Regions from separate parts of the Mesorhizobium sp. M0761 genome, predicted to be linked through region 2. Evidence: predicted binding sites of a transcription regulator. Region 2 holds the regulator's gene; each other region holds the start of a gene.
The links. The regulator HrcA, encoded in region 2, represses chaperone genes, less so after heat shock. The targets are predictions, from matches to a motif close to GTTAGCACTCNCNNNNNGNGAGTGCTAAC.

Region 1: the regulator HrcA is predicted to act here: its motif matches at 1,423-1,451, upstream of groES (co-chaperone GroES).
Region 3: the regulator HrcA is predicted to act here: its motif matches at 2,814-2,842, upstream of NKI32_RS21920 (co-chaperone GroES).

What each region holds. Positions count from the first base shown of each region.
Region 1 is NZ_JAMYPF010000026.1:55,710-60,383, reverse strand. Features, by position in the region: gene groL (chaperonin GroEL) at 1-1,010, opposite strand, end outside; gene groES (co-chaperone GroES) at 1,074-1,370, opposite strand; gene bioZ (3-oxopimeloyl-[acyl-carrier-protein] synthase BioZ) at 1,801-2,784, opposite strand; gene NKI32_RS28915 (adenosylmethionine--8-amino-7-oxononanoate transaminase) at 2,781-4,046, opposite strand; gene bioD (dethiobiotin synthase) at 4,046-4,674, opposite strand, start outside.
Region 2 is NZ_JAMYPF010000002.1:39,603-44,276, forward strand. Features, by position in the region: gene rdgB (RdgB/HAM1 family non-canonical purine NTP pyrophosphatase) at 1-274, opposite strand, end outside; gene NKI32_RS02995 (VOC family protein) at 274-684, opposite strand; gene rph (ribonuclease PH) at 871-1,587, opposite strand; gene hrcA (heat-inducible transcriptional repressor HrcA) at 1,744-2,829, shown strand; gene NKI32_RS03010 (hypothetical protein) at 2,866-3,066, shown strand; gene NKI32_RS03015 (PQQ-dependent sugar dehydrogenase) at 3,176-4,525, shown strand; gene NKI32_RS03020 (hypothetical protein) at 4,550-4,674, opposite strand, start outside.
Region 3 is NZ_JAMYPF010000014.1:102,632-107,305, reverse strand. Features, by position in the region: gene NKI32_RS21935 (trimethylamine methyltransferase family protein) at 1-392, shown strand, start outside; gene NKI32_RS21930 (hypothetical protein) at 405-569, opposite strand; gene groL (chaperonin GroEL) at 706-2,334, opposite strand; gene NKI32_RS21920 (co-chaperone GroES) at 2,399-2,761, opposite strand; gene NKI32_RS21915 (hypothetical protein) at 3,008-3,271, shown strand; gene NKI32_RS21910 (DUF1488 family protein) at 3,268-3,534, shown strand; gene NKI32_RS21905 (hypothetical protein) at 3,577-3,768, opposite strand; gene NKI32_RS21900 (hypothetical protein) at 3,776-3,985, opposite strand; gene NKI32_RS21895 (DUF3168 domain-containing protein) at 4,203-4,610, shown strand; gene NKI32_RS21890 (ester cyclase) at 4,617-4,674, opposite strand, start outside.

The sequences.
Region 1 (4,674 bases), on a different contig from region 2:
CCGGCGCCGTCGACAATGGTGGTGTTCTCCTTGGAGATCGACACCTTCTTGGCGCGGCCGAGCATGTTGAGGCCGACATTCTCGAGCTTGATGCCGAGGTCTTCCGAAATGACCTGGCCACCGGTGAGGATGGCGATGTCTTCCAGCATGGCCTTTCGGCGATCACCGAAGCCCGGCGCCTTGACGGCGGCGATCTTCAGGCCACCGCGCAGCTTGTTGACGACCAGCGTGGCCAGAGCCTCGCCTTCGACGTCTTCCGAGATGATGAGCAGCGGCTTGGAGGTCTGCACGACGGCTTCGAGAACCGGCAGCATGGCCTGGAGGTTGGAGAGCTTCTTCTCGTGCAGGAGGATGTAGACGTCCTCGAGCTCGGCAACCATCTTGTCGGCGTTGGTGACGAAGTAGGGCGAGAGATAGCCGCGGTCGAACTGCATGCCTTCGACGACTTCCAGCTCGGTCTCGGCGGTCTTGGCTTCCTCAACCGTGATGACGCCTTCGTTGCCGACCTTCTGCATCGCTTCGGCGATCATCTTGCCGACCGACTCGTCGCCATTGCCGGCGATCGTGCCGACCTGGGCAACTTCCTCGGAGGTCTTGATCTTCTTGGCAGCGTTGCCGAGAGCCGCGACGACTTCGATCACGGCCAGATCGATGCCGCGCTTCAGGTCCATCGGGTTCATGCCGGCGGCAACCGCCTTGTTACCTTCCTGGACGATCGACTGCGCCAGGACGGTCGCGGTCGTGGTGCCATCACCGGCGATGTCGTTGGTCTTCGAAGCAACTTCGCGGATCATCTGCGCGCCCATGTTTTCGAACTTGTCGGAAAGTTCGATTTCCTTGGCGACGGTGACGCCGTCCTTGGTGATGCGCGGTGCGCCGAACGACTTGTCGATGACGACGTTGCGGCCCTTGGGGCCGAGGGTCACCTTCACCGCATCGGCGAGGATGTTGATGCCGTGAAGCATGCGCTCACGGGCATCGCGGGAGAATTTTACGTCTTTGGCAGCCATTTTTTAGCTCCTGGCAGGGGCTTGCGATCAAGCCCGAAATTCAGTTGACGGTGAGGCCGATAATCAGCCGATGATGCCCATAATGTCGGATTCCTTCATGATCAGAAGGTCTTCGCCATTGAGCTTGACTTCGGTGCCCGACCACTTGCCGAACAGGATGCGGTCGCCGGCCTTGACGTCCAGCGGGACCAGCTTGCCGGCTTCGTCGCGAGCGCCGGAGCCGACGGCGATGATCTCGCCTTCCTGCGGCTTTTCCTTCGCCGTATCCGGGATGATGATCCCGCCGGCGGTCTTGGATTCGGATTCGACCCGGCGTACGACCACGCGGTCATGCAGCGGCCGGAAATTCGACTTTGCCATTTTTGGATTTCCTTGGTGCGGATGTTGAACGGTGCTCCGTTGCCGGAGCATGCCTAGCACTCAGCCGAAGCGAGTGCTAACGCGGCAATGAGATAAGCCGCAGGCTCCTGCTAGTCAAGACGGAAGAGCAAAGAGCAAAGAGAAAAGAGAAGACAGCAAAGAGCAGCCAGCAAAGAGCGTGTAAGCATCGAGCCTTTTATGTGAACAATGTCGGGTATCCGACATATATGGGGCGGCTCACCCTTTGTAATTGAGCTTTATTCAGATGGTACGATTGGTGCAATGGGTGTTGCATTTGAACTCATCCAGAGGCTCGCACGGGTCGTGCTGCCTCAGCTTGGTCATGTCGAGCTTCAGAAGGCCATTTTGGCATTGGTTCTGTTGCTCCTATTGCCATTCATGACCAATCCTGCGCGCGTGAGCCGGCCGGCTAGATTCCAACCACGAGAGCGCCGCCGCTGAGACCCGCACCCGCCGCCGCCAGAAGGATTTTCTCTCCTGGCTGGAATGGCTTCATCTGGTTGGCGAGCGAGAGCGACAGCGGGACCGTCGCGGCCGAAGAGTTGCCGTATTCGGCAATCGTCTTGACAATTGCTTGGTCCGCAATGCCGAGGTTTCTTCCGACCGCGCCGAAAATCCGAGTATTGGCCTGATGCGGCACAAACCGGCCGACATTGTGTGGCCGCACTCCCGCAGTGGCTAGCGCGGTTGTCGAGCAATCGGTCATCATCTCGACGGCCTTTGCGAACACTTCGGGCCCGTCGGTCATCGTCATCCGGGTCTGCCCGAGGTCGAGGTCGCCATGGAACGGCGTGTTGCTTCCTCCTGCGGGAATCTGGATCAGCCCGTAGCGCGAGCCGTCCGAAGCCACCGAGGCACCGAGAATGCCCCGATCAGCATCATCGCACTGACCGATCACCAAGGCGCCGGCGGCATCGGCGAACAAGACTGAGCTCGCGCGCTCGGCTGGATTGATGCGGCGGCTGAGGATGTTGGCGGCGATGACCAGCGCTGGTTTGCCATGCAGGCGGGTGAACCCGTCCGCAAACATGAGCGCATAGATGAAGCCGGCGCAGGCGCCGGTCAGATCGACCGCGCCTGCGCGGCCAAGGCCAAGCTTGTGTGCGACCAGCGGCGCGCTTGGCGGCAGAAGATGGTCGGGCGTCGAGGTGGCAAGCAACAGCAGACCGATGTCGTGGCGCGCAATACCGGCGTTCACCAGCGCCATGTCGCCAGCCCGGGTGGCAAGACCCGACAGCGTGTCTTCGTCCGTTGCCCAGAAGCGCGAACGGATTCCGGTACGCCTTTCGATCCAGCCCGGCTCGAGGCCGAGATTGCTCTCGATCTCGGCATTGGCCACCTTGCGCCCAGGCACGTGATGGCCAAGTCCGAGAATGCGCGACGACTTGCTCACGGCCTGGACCCGAAGCGTTCCCCGGCCTCCTCGATGGCGTCATAGAGTCGTTCGAGCTCGTCGCCTGCGATGCAATAGGGTGGCAGAAGGTAGAGGACATTGCCGAGCGGGCGCACAAGCAGGCCGCGCTCGAGGAAGAAAGCGCGCAGCTTCGGACCAATCTCGGCGAGATAACCTGCGGAACCGGTTCGCAGGTCGAGCGCCGCGATCGTTCCCGTGGCTCGACAATCGGCAAAATATGGATTGTCCCGAAAGCGTTGCAGCCCGACGGCCTGCATCACGCTCAAGGCCGTGATCCGCCCGGCCACTGGCTCGTCGCGCCAGATCTCGACATTGGCGAGTGCTGCCGCACAGGCAATCGGATTGGCGGTGTAGGAGCTCGAATGGAAAAACGTCTTCTTCCGGTCCTCGGAATAGTGCGCCCGGAAGATGGCATCGGTGACAAGCGTTACGGCCAGCGGGATGGTGCCGCCGGTCAAGCCTTTGGAGGTGCACAGGATATCTGGAGAAATCGATGCCTGCTCGCAGGCGAACAGGGTTCCGGTGCGTCCCCAGCCGGTCATCACCTCGTCGGCGATCAGCAGCGAGCCGGAGGCCTCAGTGATCTTCTTCAATTCGGCCAGAACCGATGCTGGATACATCAGCATGCCGCCGGCGCCCAGCACCAGCGGCTCGACGATCAAGGCTGCGGCTCGTCGATCGCGGGTCACAGCCTCGAAACGATCCAGCGTCTCCTGCTCGTGCCCCGCGGCCGGAAAGGGGATGATGTCGACCTCGAACAGCAAGGGTTCATAGGCGGCGTTGAACACGCCACGCGCACCGACGCTCATCGTGCCGATCGTGTCACCATGATAGCTGTGCTCCATGACGACGATGCGCGAGCGCGGCGCGCCGATGTTGCGGAAATAACCGAGCGCCATCTTCAGCGCGACTTCGACTGAGGTCGAGCCACTGTCGGAATAGAACACCCAGTCGAGTCCAGCGGGAGCGAGGCCGACAAGCGCCTTGGCCAAGCGCTCTGCCGGCTCGTGCGTGAAGCCCGCAAAGATAATCTGGTCGAGGCTCGACGCGGTTGTCTCGATTGCCTTCATGATGCGGGGATGGCGGTGGCCATGTGTGACGACCCACCAGGAGGAGATGGCGTCCAGGATGCGGGCGCCGTCGGCCCTGTGGAGATAGGCGCCCTCAGTCAGGACGATTTCTGGGATCGCAGGCTCGAGCGCGTGCTGGGTGAAGGGATGCCACACATGAGACTGCGACATCAGTCACCTCCAGCAATCGAGGCGAAGGCGAAGCCGGCAACCATTGCGTCCCTCAGTGTTTTGCCCGTCAGCACATCGAGGTGCGGCAGCCTGCCGAGCTGCGGCGCACCGCTGAATTCCACGATGGTCCGTTGCGTATCGGCCATCTCATCGCCGATGAAAGCGATGCCCGCCAACGGGATGGAGCGGGCGCGGAGCGCCTCGACCGATAGCAAGGTGTGGTTGATGGTGCCGAGTGTGGTGCGGGCGCACAGAATAACGGGCAGCCGCCATTCAGCGAAGATGTCGATTAACCTTGTGCGCCGGTTGAGCGGCACCATTAGGCCGCCGGAGCCTTCGATGACGAGCGGCGTCGGTAGGACGGGAAAAGCAAGATCGGCAGCCTTGATCGCCACGCCGTCGATCTCGGCCGAACGATGCGGCGACAGCGGGCTCCGCAAGCGGTAGGCTTCCGGCAGCACGCGCTCTGAGGGCAAGCCGGCAAGCCGCGCGACAACCTCGCTGTCGGTCTCGCCGTCGAGGCCCGATTGCACCGGTTTCCAGTAAAAGCCGTCCAGCAAACCGGCGAGCCCAGCCGCAAACACGGTCTTGCCAACTCCGGTATCCGTTCCGGTGATGACGATGCGTT
Region 2 (4,674 bases):
TGGCGGTGTAGACGCCGGGAGCGCCGTCGAGCGCGTCGACGCACAGGCCCGAATCGTCCGACAGCGCCGGCAGGCCGGTCGCCTTAGCCGCGGCGAAGGCCTTGATGTAGGCGTTTTCCTCGAAGGTGGTGCCGGTCTCCTCCGGTTCCGGCAGGCCGTAGTCCTTGGCCGACTTCGCCTCGAAGCCGAACGGACCCATCAAATCGGCGAATTCGCGCAGCTTGCCTTCATTGTGGCTGGCAACGACGATCTTCTTTCCATCGAGAGAATGCATCAAAGGCCCCAGATCCTTGGCTCGGCGAATTCGATCGAATTGCCCGAGGGGTCGCGTATGTAGATCGAACGCCCGCCCTGCGGCCATTCGAATTCGCTTTCGATAGCGATGTTTTTCGCCTCAAGCTGCGCCTTCCAGCGCGCGAGTTCATCCGCACTTGCGGCAAAGCAGAGATGGCCCTGCCCGACCGTGCCATGCGGCGGCACTTTCAGCCGCGCATCCGGCGCCGGCGGGATTTTGGTGGCTTCGGCGTTGAAGATGAGCAGTACGCCCGGGCCGCAGCGGAAGAAGAGATGGCGGCCGTCGACCTTGCCGAGGAGAGGGAGGCCGAGGACATTGGAGTAGAAGGCTTCGGCAGCGGCGAGATCCGTGACGTAAAGCGCTGACTCAAGAATAGCGGAGGGCGTCACGAGGCGCCCCCCTCTGCCCTGCCGGGCATCTCCCCCGCAAGGGGGGAGATTGGCAGTTCCGCTGGCGGCGTCTCAACGTTGATGGTTGGCGAAAACGGTAGCGACCTCTGATCTCCCCCCTTGCGGGGGAGATGGCCGGCAGGCCAGAGGGGGGTGTGAAGGATCGCCCACGTCATCGCAGTAAAGTCAGGCCACAGCCATCTGCTGCAAGCTCACCAGCCGCTGAATGCCCTTCTTGGCAAGGCCCATCAGCTCCGCGAACTGCCCTTCCGAGAAAGGCTCGCCCTCGGCGGTGCCCTGGATCTCGACGATGCCGCCCTTGCCGGTCATGACGAAATTGGCGTCGGTGCCGGCAGATGAATCCTCGATATAGTCGAGGTCGATGACCGGCTGGCCGTCATGGATGCCGCAGGAAATTGCCGCGACATGGTCCTTCAGCACCTTGGCAACACTGGCCATCTGCCGCGCTTCCATCCAGCGCAGGCAATCGTAGAGCGCCACCCAGCCGCCGGTGATCGAGGCCGTGCGGGTGCCGCCATCGGCCTGGATGACGTCGCAGTCGACGGTGATCTGCTGTTCGCCCAGCGCCTGCAGGTCGACAACGGCGCGCAAGGAGCGGCCGATCAGCCGCTGGATTTCCAGCGTGCGGCCGCCTTGCTTGCCGGCCGAGGCTTCACGGCGCATGCGCTCGCCGGTCGAACGCGGCAGCATGCCGTATTCCCCCGTCACCCAGCCCTTGCCGGAATTGCGCATCCAGCCTGGCACCTTTTCCTCCAGGCTTGCCGTGCACAACACATGCGTGTCGCCGAATTTCACCAGGCACGAGCCTTCGGCGTGTTTGGACACGCCGCGCTCGAAGGAGATGGCGCGCATTTCGTCGGCTTGGCGTTTGGAAGGGCGCATCGAGGCCTCTTTCTGTTCTTTTTAGGGTTGCGTCGGCGGCTTGTAGACGCATGCAGCCCATGGCGCAAAGGAAAAGGCCGGGCGATCTGGCACAGACGCCGGGTTGCGCGGGGGCGATGGAAGTCTATATCCTTGAGCCGGAGGTTTTTGGCTCGAATGACCAAGGCAGTCACCGAACCCAGTCTGCTGGCGCCCGCGCTGCAATCGCTCGACATGCGTTCGCGCGACATTTTTAGGCGCATCGTCGAATCCTATTTGAAGGACGGTGAGCCTGTGGGATCGCGCAGCCTGTCGCGCATCCTGCCGTCGTCGCTGTCGCCGGCCACCATCCGCAATGTGATGAGCGACCTCGAACATCTCGGCCTGATCTATGCCCCGCACATCTCGGCCGGGCGCCTGCCGACCCAGACCGGCCTGCGCTTCTTCGTCGATGCCTTCATGGAGCTTGGCGATCTCTCCGACGAGGAACGCCGGGTCATCGAGGCGCAGGTGCGCGCCTCCGGCTCGGGCGCGACGCTGGAACACATGCTGACCGAGGCCAGCCAGATGCTGTCGGGCATGTCGCGCGGCGCCGGCCTGGTGCTCGCCACCAAGAACGAGGTGGCGCTGAAGCACATCGAGTTCATCCAGCTCGAGCCGACCAAGGCGCTGGCGGTGATGGTGTCGCAGAATGGCGATGTCGAGAACCGCGTCGTCGACCTGCCGGCCGGCATCACCGTCTCGCAGCTGCACGAGGCCTCCAACTTCCTCAACGCCCATATCAGGGGCCGCACGCTCGCCGAGGCGCGCATCGAGATCGCCCGCATCAAGGACGAGACCCGGGCAGCGCTGGACACGCTGTCGCAGGACCTGGTCGAGAAAGGCCTGGCGGTGTGGGCCGGCGCCGATAGCGGCCTGCCGGCGCGCCTTATCGTGCGCGGCCGCGCCAATTTGCTCGAAAACGTCACCGCCCAGGCCGATATCGAATTGCTGCGCCACCTGTTCGAGGATCTGGAGACGCAGGACGGGCTGATCCAGCTGCTCGACCTCGCCGAGGACGGCCCCGGCGTGCGGATCTTCATCGGCTCTGAAAACAAGCTGTTTTCGCTGTCCGGCTCGTCGCTGGTCGTGGCGCCCTACCGCGACAAGGACGCCCGCGTCGTCGGCGCGCTCGGTGTCATCGGCCCGACCAGGCTGAATTATGCCCGCATCGTGCCGATGGTCGACTACACGGCCCAATTGATTACCCGGATGTTAAGATAATTCCGAAGCCGGGATCACCGTAAAGGAGGGCGCAGAATGGCGCTTGAATCGTTCAAGGCCCAGATCAGCATGCTGCTCGAAGAAATGGTCAACCAGCCGGAGGACGAGCACGAAATCCAGGAGCAGCTGCGCGAAAAACTGCGCGAAATGCGCGCCATGGGCTTGCCGCTGCCGGAAGATCTCGTCGCATTGGAAAAGCGTCTCGACGACGATCTCGACGTCGAAGAGGAAAGTTGAGCGGTTCTCTCGTCGAATCTGCGCGCGCGCACGCTTCTCTTTTGCGGCGGCCGCACAATATCTCCCTTGTGCATGACGCGCCGACCGGCGCGAGTTCGAGGAGAACAGCATGATCCGGATTGCCGGCTTGGCAGGGCTTGCCCTGCTTCTGGCCACCAGCGCCTTCGCCCAGGAGGCCGATCAACCGCTGCTGACCGGCAAAGACGCTTTCGGCGACTGGACGGCCGACAAGCCAGGTGTGCGCCGGCTGATCAAGCCGGATGATCTGCAAAAGCCCAACATCACCGGATCCGCCTCCAACAGCGCCGGCCTTGGCGATCGACCCGAGGGCGCGAAGCCCGTCCTGCTGCCTGGGTTTTCGGCCGAACTGGTTGCTTCCGGCATTTCCAATCCGCGGGTCGTGCGCGTGGCGCCGAACGGCGACCTGTTCGTCGCCGACAGTGACGCCAACCAGATCCGCGTCTATCGGCTGGCCAAGGGTAGCGCGAAGCCGGCCGAAGAGGGCATTTTTGCCGACAATCTCAACCAGCCCTATGGCATCGCCTTCTACCCGCCTGGCGACAAGCCGCAATGGGTCTATGTCGCGAACAACGACAGCGTGGTCCGCTACGCCTATCGCGACGGCGACCTTAAAGCCTCCGGCGAACCGGAGACGATTGTCTCCGACATCCCTACCGGCGGCCACTGGACCCGCGATATCGCCTTCTCGCCGGACGGGAAGACGCTGTATCTCTCGGTCGGCTCCGGATCGAACGTCGCGGAGGGCATGCAGAAGGCACCGAAGGGCGGCCTTGACGCCTGGGCAAAATCACAGCCACTCGGCGCCACCTGGGGTTCCGAGGATGGCCGTGCCGACGTGCTGGCCTTCGGCCCCGACGGCAAGAATGGCCGCATCCTCGCTACCGGCCTGCGCAATTGCTCGGGCATGACCGTGCAGCCGGCCACCGGCGCGCTGTGGTGTGTCGTCAACGAGCGCGACGGTCTCGGCGACGATGTGCCGTTCGAATATGCCACCTCAGTCAAGGACGGCGCCTTCTATGGCTGGCCCTGGTATTATATCGGCGCCAACGAGGACCCGCGTCACGAGGGCGCGCGCCCAGACCTCGCCGGCTCGGTCACCGTGCCCGACGTGCTGATGCAGGCGCATTCGGCGCCGCTCAACATCGCCTTCTATGACGGCGGCAATTTCCCGGCAGAGTACAAGGGTGACGCCTTCGTCGCCCTGCACGGCTCCTGGAACCGTGGTATGAGGACCGGCTACAAGGTGGTGCGGCTGAGATTCAGCGACGGCAAGCCGACCGGCGAGTACCAGGATTTCATCACCGGCTTCGTCCTCTCCGACGACGCCGTCTGGGGCCGGCCGGTCGGCGTCGCGGTGGCCAGGGACGGCGCGCTTATCGTCACCGAGGATGGCAACGGCACCATCTGGCGCATCACCCATGTCGATGGCCCATCCTGAGCCGGCGAACAGCGCAATCCGGCCCTAATGCACGTCCCGATGGATCACCTTGGGATAGGTATGGATCACCTCGGCCGATGAGACGCGGTCATCGAAACCGGTATCCCTGAGATTGAAGAGCCCGACCGAGCCGAAGGACTTCTTCGCCC
Region 3 (4,674 bases), on a different contig from region 2:
AGGGTGGCCTCAGCGTCTCCTACGAGAAGCTGATCACCGATATCGAGGCATTGCAGACGGTTGCCGAACTCTGCGCTAGGACCCCCGGCGACGAGGATTCTATCGGCTTCGAGGCGATCGCCGAAGTCCAGCCGGGCGGGCATTTCTTCTCCGCCGGCCACACCATGACGCGCTACCGCACCGCCTTCTACGAGCCGCTGGTCGCCGACTGGTCGAATTTCGGCAGCTGGACGCAGTCCGGTTCGAAGTCGGCCACCGAGCGCGCCACCGGCATCTGGAAGCGGACGCTGGCCGAGTTCCAGCCGCCGGCGTCGGCCGTTGCCACATCCGATGTGCTCGACGAGTTCATTGCCCGCCGCACCGAAGAGGGCGGAGCGTTGCCGATGTCGTGAGGTTGGCAGCCGTCACATCGGCCGCTTGTCGCCGGTCTTCGACGGCTCGCGGCCAATCGGCCCGGCATCGGCCTGCGTGTGCTTGTCGGCGGCGATCCGGCGGATGCGATCGAAGCGGCTCTCCTCCGCCGGCTTGGTCGCGGATACAGCGTTTGGCTTCGGGGCAAATGTGATCATCTGTCGATCTCCCTGTCGTTGCTGACTGGTCTTGACTGACTGACGGAAATTCCTGGCTCGCCGGGGAAATGTCCCCGGCAGCCTGTTCTGATTTATGCCCGCCCAGATTCCCAGGCGGGCAATTTTCGGGCGATGGTCAGTAGCCGCCCATGCCGCCACCGCCGCCCGCAGGCGCCGCATCCTTGGCCGGAACGTCGGTGATCATCGCTTCGGCGGTGATCAGAAGCGCTGCAATCGAGCCGGCATCCTGCAGTGCGGTGCGCACCACTTTCGCCGGATCGACGATGCCCGCCTTGATCATGTCGACATAGACCTCGTTCTGGGCATCAAAGCCCTGATTGTGGTCCTTGCTGTCGGACAGCCTGCCGACGACGATCGAGCCTTCGACACCGGAATTCTCGGCGATCTGGCGGATCGGCGCTTCGAGTGCCCTGAGCACGATCGAAATGCCTGCCGTCACATCGTCATTGGCGCCAGTCAGCCCGGCCAGCGCCGATCTGGCGCGCAGAAGCGCCACGCCACCGCCGGGCACGATGCCTTCTTCCACCGCCGCGCGCGTCGCATTCAGCGCGTCGTCGATGCGGTCCTTCTTTTCCTTCACTTCAGACTCGGTGACGCCGCCGACGCGGATCACGGCGACGCCGCCGGCGAGCTTGGCCAGCCGCTCCTGCAGCTTCTCCTTATCGTAATCGGACGTGGTCTCCTCGATCTGGCCCTTGATCTGCGCGATGCGCGCCTGGATGGTCGCCTTGGTGCCGGCGCCGTCGATGATCGTGGTGGTGTCCTTCTCGATCAGTACGCGCTTGGCGCGGCCAAGCATCTCGATGGTGACGTTTTCGAGCTTGATGCCGAGATCCTCGGAAATCATCTGGCCCGATGTCAGCACGGCGATGTCTTCCAGCATCGCCTTGCGGCGATCGCCGAAGCCCGGCGCCTTGACGGCCGCGACCTTGAGGCCGCCGCGCAGCTTGTTGACGACCAGCGTCGCCAGTGCTTCGCCTTCGACGTCTTCCGAGATGATCAGCAACGGCCTGCCGCTCTGCACCACTGCTTCGAGGATCGGCAGCATCGCCTGCAGATTGCCGAGCTTCTTCTCGTGGATGAGCACGTAAGGCTCTTCCAGTTCGACGCGCATCTTGTCGGCATTGGTGACGAAATAGGGTGAGAGATAGCCGCGGTCGAACTGCATGCCTTCGACGACGTCGAGTTCGGTGTCGGCGGTCTTGGCCTCCTCGACGGTGATGACGCCGTCATTGCCGACCTTGTCCATCGCCTTGGCGATCATGGCGCCGACGCTGGCATCGCCATTGGCGGCGATGGTGCCGACCTGCGCGATCTCGGCCGACGACTTGACCTTCTTGGCCTTCGCCTTGATGTCCTTGACCACGGCGGCGACAGCCTGGTCGATGCCACGCTTGAGGTCCATCGGGTTCATGCCCGCGGCAACCAGCTTGGCGCCTTCGCGCAGGATCGATGCGGCCAGCACCGTGGCGGTGGTGGTGCCGTCACCGGCGAGGTCGTTGGTCTTCGAAGCCACTTCGCGCACCATCTGCGCGCCCATGTTCTCGAACTTGTCAGCAAGCTCGATTTCCTTGGCCACCGTCACACCGTCCTTGGTGATGCGCGGCGCGCCATAGGCCTTGTCGATGATGACGTTGCGGCCCTTGGGGCCGAGCGTGACCTTCACCGCATTGGTGAGGATCTCGACGCCGCGCAGCATGCGGTCGCGCGCGTCGGTGGCGAATTTGATTTCCTTGGCAGACATTTTTTTCAATCCCGTTGGTGTGGTGAAGCAAGCGGCTCGCCGGAGCCTGGCAAAGCCAGGCCGGTCAGGCAGCCTTCTTGGCTTTGACGCTCTTCTCGGTGACGACCGTCCCGCTCTTGCCGATAGCGGCCGTCTCGCTCTTGTCGATGACGCCCATAATGTCGGCTTCCTTCATGATCAGCAGGTCCTCGCCGTCGATCTTGACCTCGGTGCCCGACCATTTGCCGAACAGGATGAAGTCGCCGGCCTTGACGTCGAGCGGAACAAGCGCGCCGTTTTCGTCGCGTGCGCCCGGCCCAACGGCGATGACTTCGCCTTCCTGCGGCTTTTCCTTGGCATTGTCGGGAATGATGATGCCGCCCTTGGATTTGACATCGCCTTCGGCGCGCCGGATGACGACGCGGTCGTGGAGTGGCCGAAACTTCATGAGAACTTCTTTCTGGGGCCGGCATAGGCGACCGCGCCGTTCTTATAGGCGTGTTGGCACTCGATAGATAGGAGTGCCAAAAATTATTCGTGGCCAAAATTAAATATTAAAAAGTATTATGATGTCTGCCGGGTTCGAAACGTCGCGAGGCGCCTAGATATTTCGAAAAATTGAATTTCGAGGCCAAAGCGACTATTTATATCGTAAGTTCGATTTCACAATTTCAGGCACGAGGAGATTTATGCGATGGCCGAAGGCAATCAGAGCATCATGGAAAAAGCTGAAGCCCGCTTCATGGACAAGCAGAAGAAGACGGCCGAGCGCAACAAGGCAACCTCCGACTACATGTCCGAAGCGAGGGCCAGGGAGATCAAGACGGCAAGGCTCAGGGAATTGCGCCTGGCCAAGGAAGAGGCCGACCGCGTCGCGGAAGCCTTGAACCCGACACCGAAGAAGAAGCGGGCTACCGTCAAGAAAGCCGCCGCCGCGCCGAAGGGGGGCACGTCATGAGCCTGACATTCCCCAATCCAAGCCGCTTCTATGACGAGGCCGGCAAGCGCATCCGCTTTGTCGGCCATGACGGCATGTTCCAGATTTCCTTCTCCGTCGCAGCCGATGCCCTCTCGAAGGTGCCATCAGGGACGGCGACCGCGGAAGCCACCTATCTGGCGGCCTTCGACACCGCGTCCAGCTCCATCCATGACATTGCCAGCAAGGCCTACGCCCGCACCCGCAAGAGCATTTATGTGCTCACAGCCGCGGATTTCGGCTAGCGCGCGTTCGTCTTGCATCAGGGCGGCTGAGATCAGCGTGCGTCAGGACTTGCGGTCGGCTTTTGCCCGCCGCTTGACGTCCCGGCTGTTCAGGCGGTCGGCCATCGCTTCCGCATCCCGCAAATTCATGGCCACCATTACCTGTTGCTTAAGCTCGACAGGCTGGCCGGTGAAGATGTCGAAGATAGTCCAGCTCTCGGGCTCGTCCATGCGCAACGCGTAGCGGTTTGCCATATCGGCATCAGGCCCTTGACATGAAAAATGCCGCCGCCAGGATCAGGATTGTCCAGGCCACCACCGACAGCTTCAAGGCCAGGCCGCCATGCATTGAAAGTATCTCGCGCATGCGCAGGGCCACGGTGCTCTTCGACAGGGCGGGTGCTGCCGCAATCGCGACCGGGGGCTTGACGCCGAGCTTTCCAAAAGCCGGCAGCAGCGGTGGCGTTCGCATGAAATGACCTCGAATTGCCGGAGAAAACAGGGCTCCTCATAACACCCTTCTTGAAACTCCCCGCATGCCAAATAGAACCCGGTCCGTGAAAGGGCCATGCCGCCCGATTCGCCGCCTTCCATCAGGCGGATCGTCATCTGGCGAAATCCGTGCAACGCGGTTAGGTTGCGCGCGAAACTGAGGTTGTTCAAAGCGTGACAGGCGAACGGAGACGACGATGACGGCGCCCGGCGATTTGCTGCAAGCCTTGTTCATGAGATTGAAGAGCGATGCCTCGCTGACGGCGCTGCTCGGCGGCGCCGGGTTGCGCGAGCAGGCGGCCGACAGTGCCGCCTTCCCTTATGTGACCTATGGCAGGACCAGCGCATTCGATCTGGACACCGGCGCCGACAATGATGACGACCAGCTCATCACGCTGCATGTCTGGTCGAAGGCGCAAGGCGAGGCCGAGACGCGTCTGATCATGGACAGCATCCGGGCGCGCCTTGACGGCGCCGCTTTCGCCACCGGCTCGCGCGACCAGACCCGCCTGTCCCTGGAGTTCGCCGAGGCCCGCTACGACGAGGACCTGGCGCTCTACCACGGGGTGCTGCGGATACGCGCTCTCACCGAGCAAAGTGATTGAAGCAACCTAGATTTGCGCCTGAATCTCGGCCTTGTCGATGACTGACCACACCTCGCGGATGCGA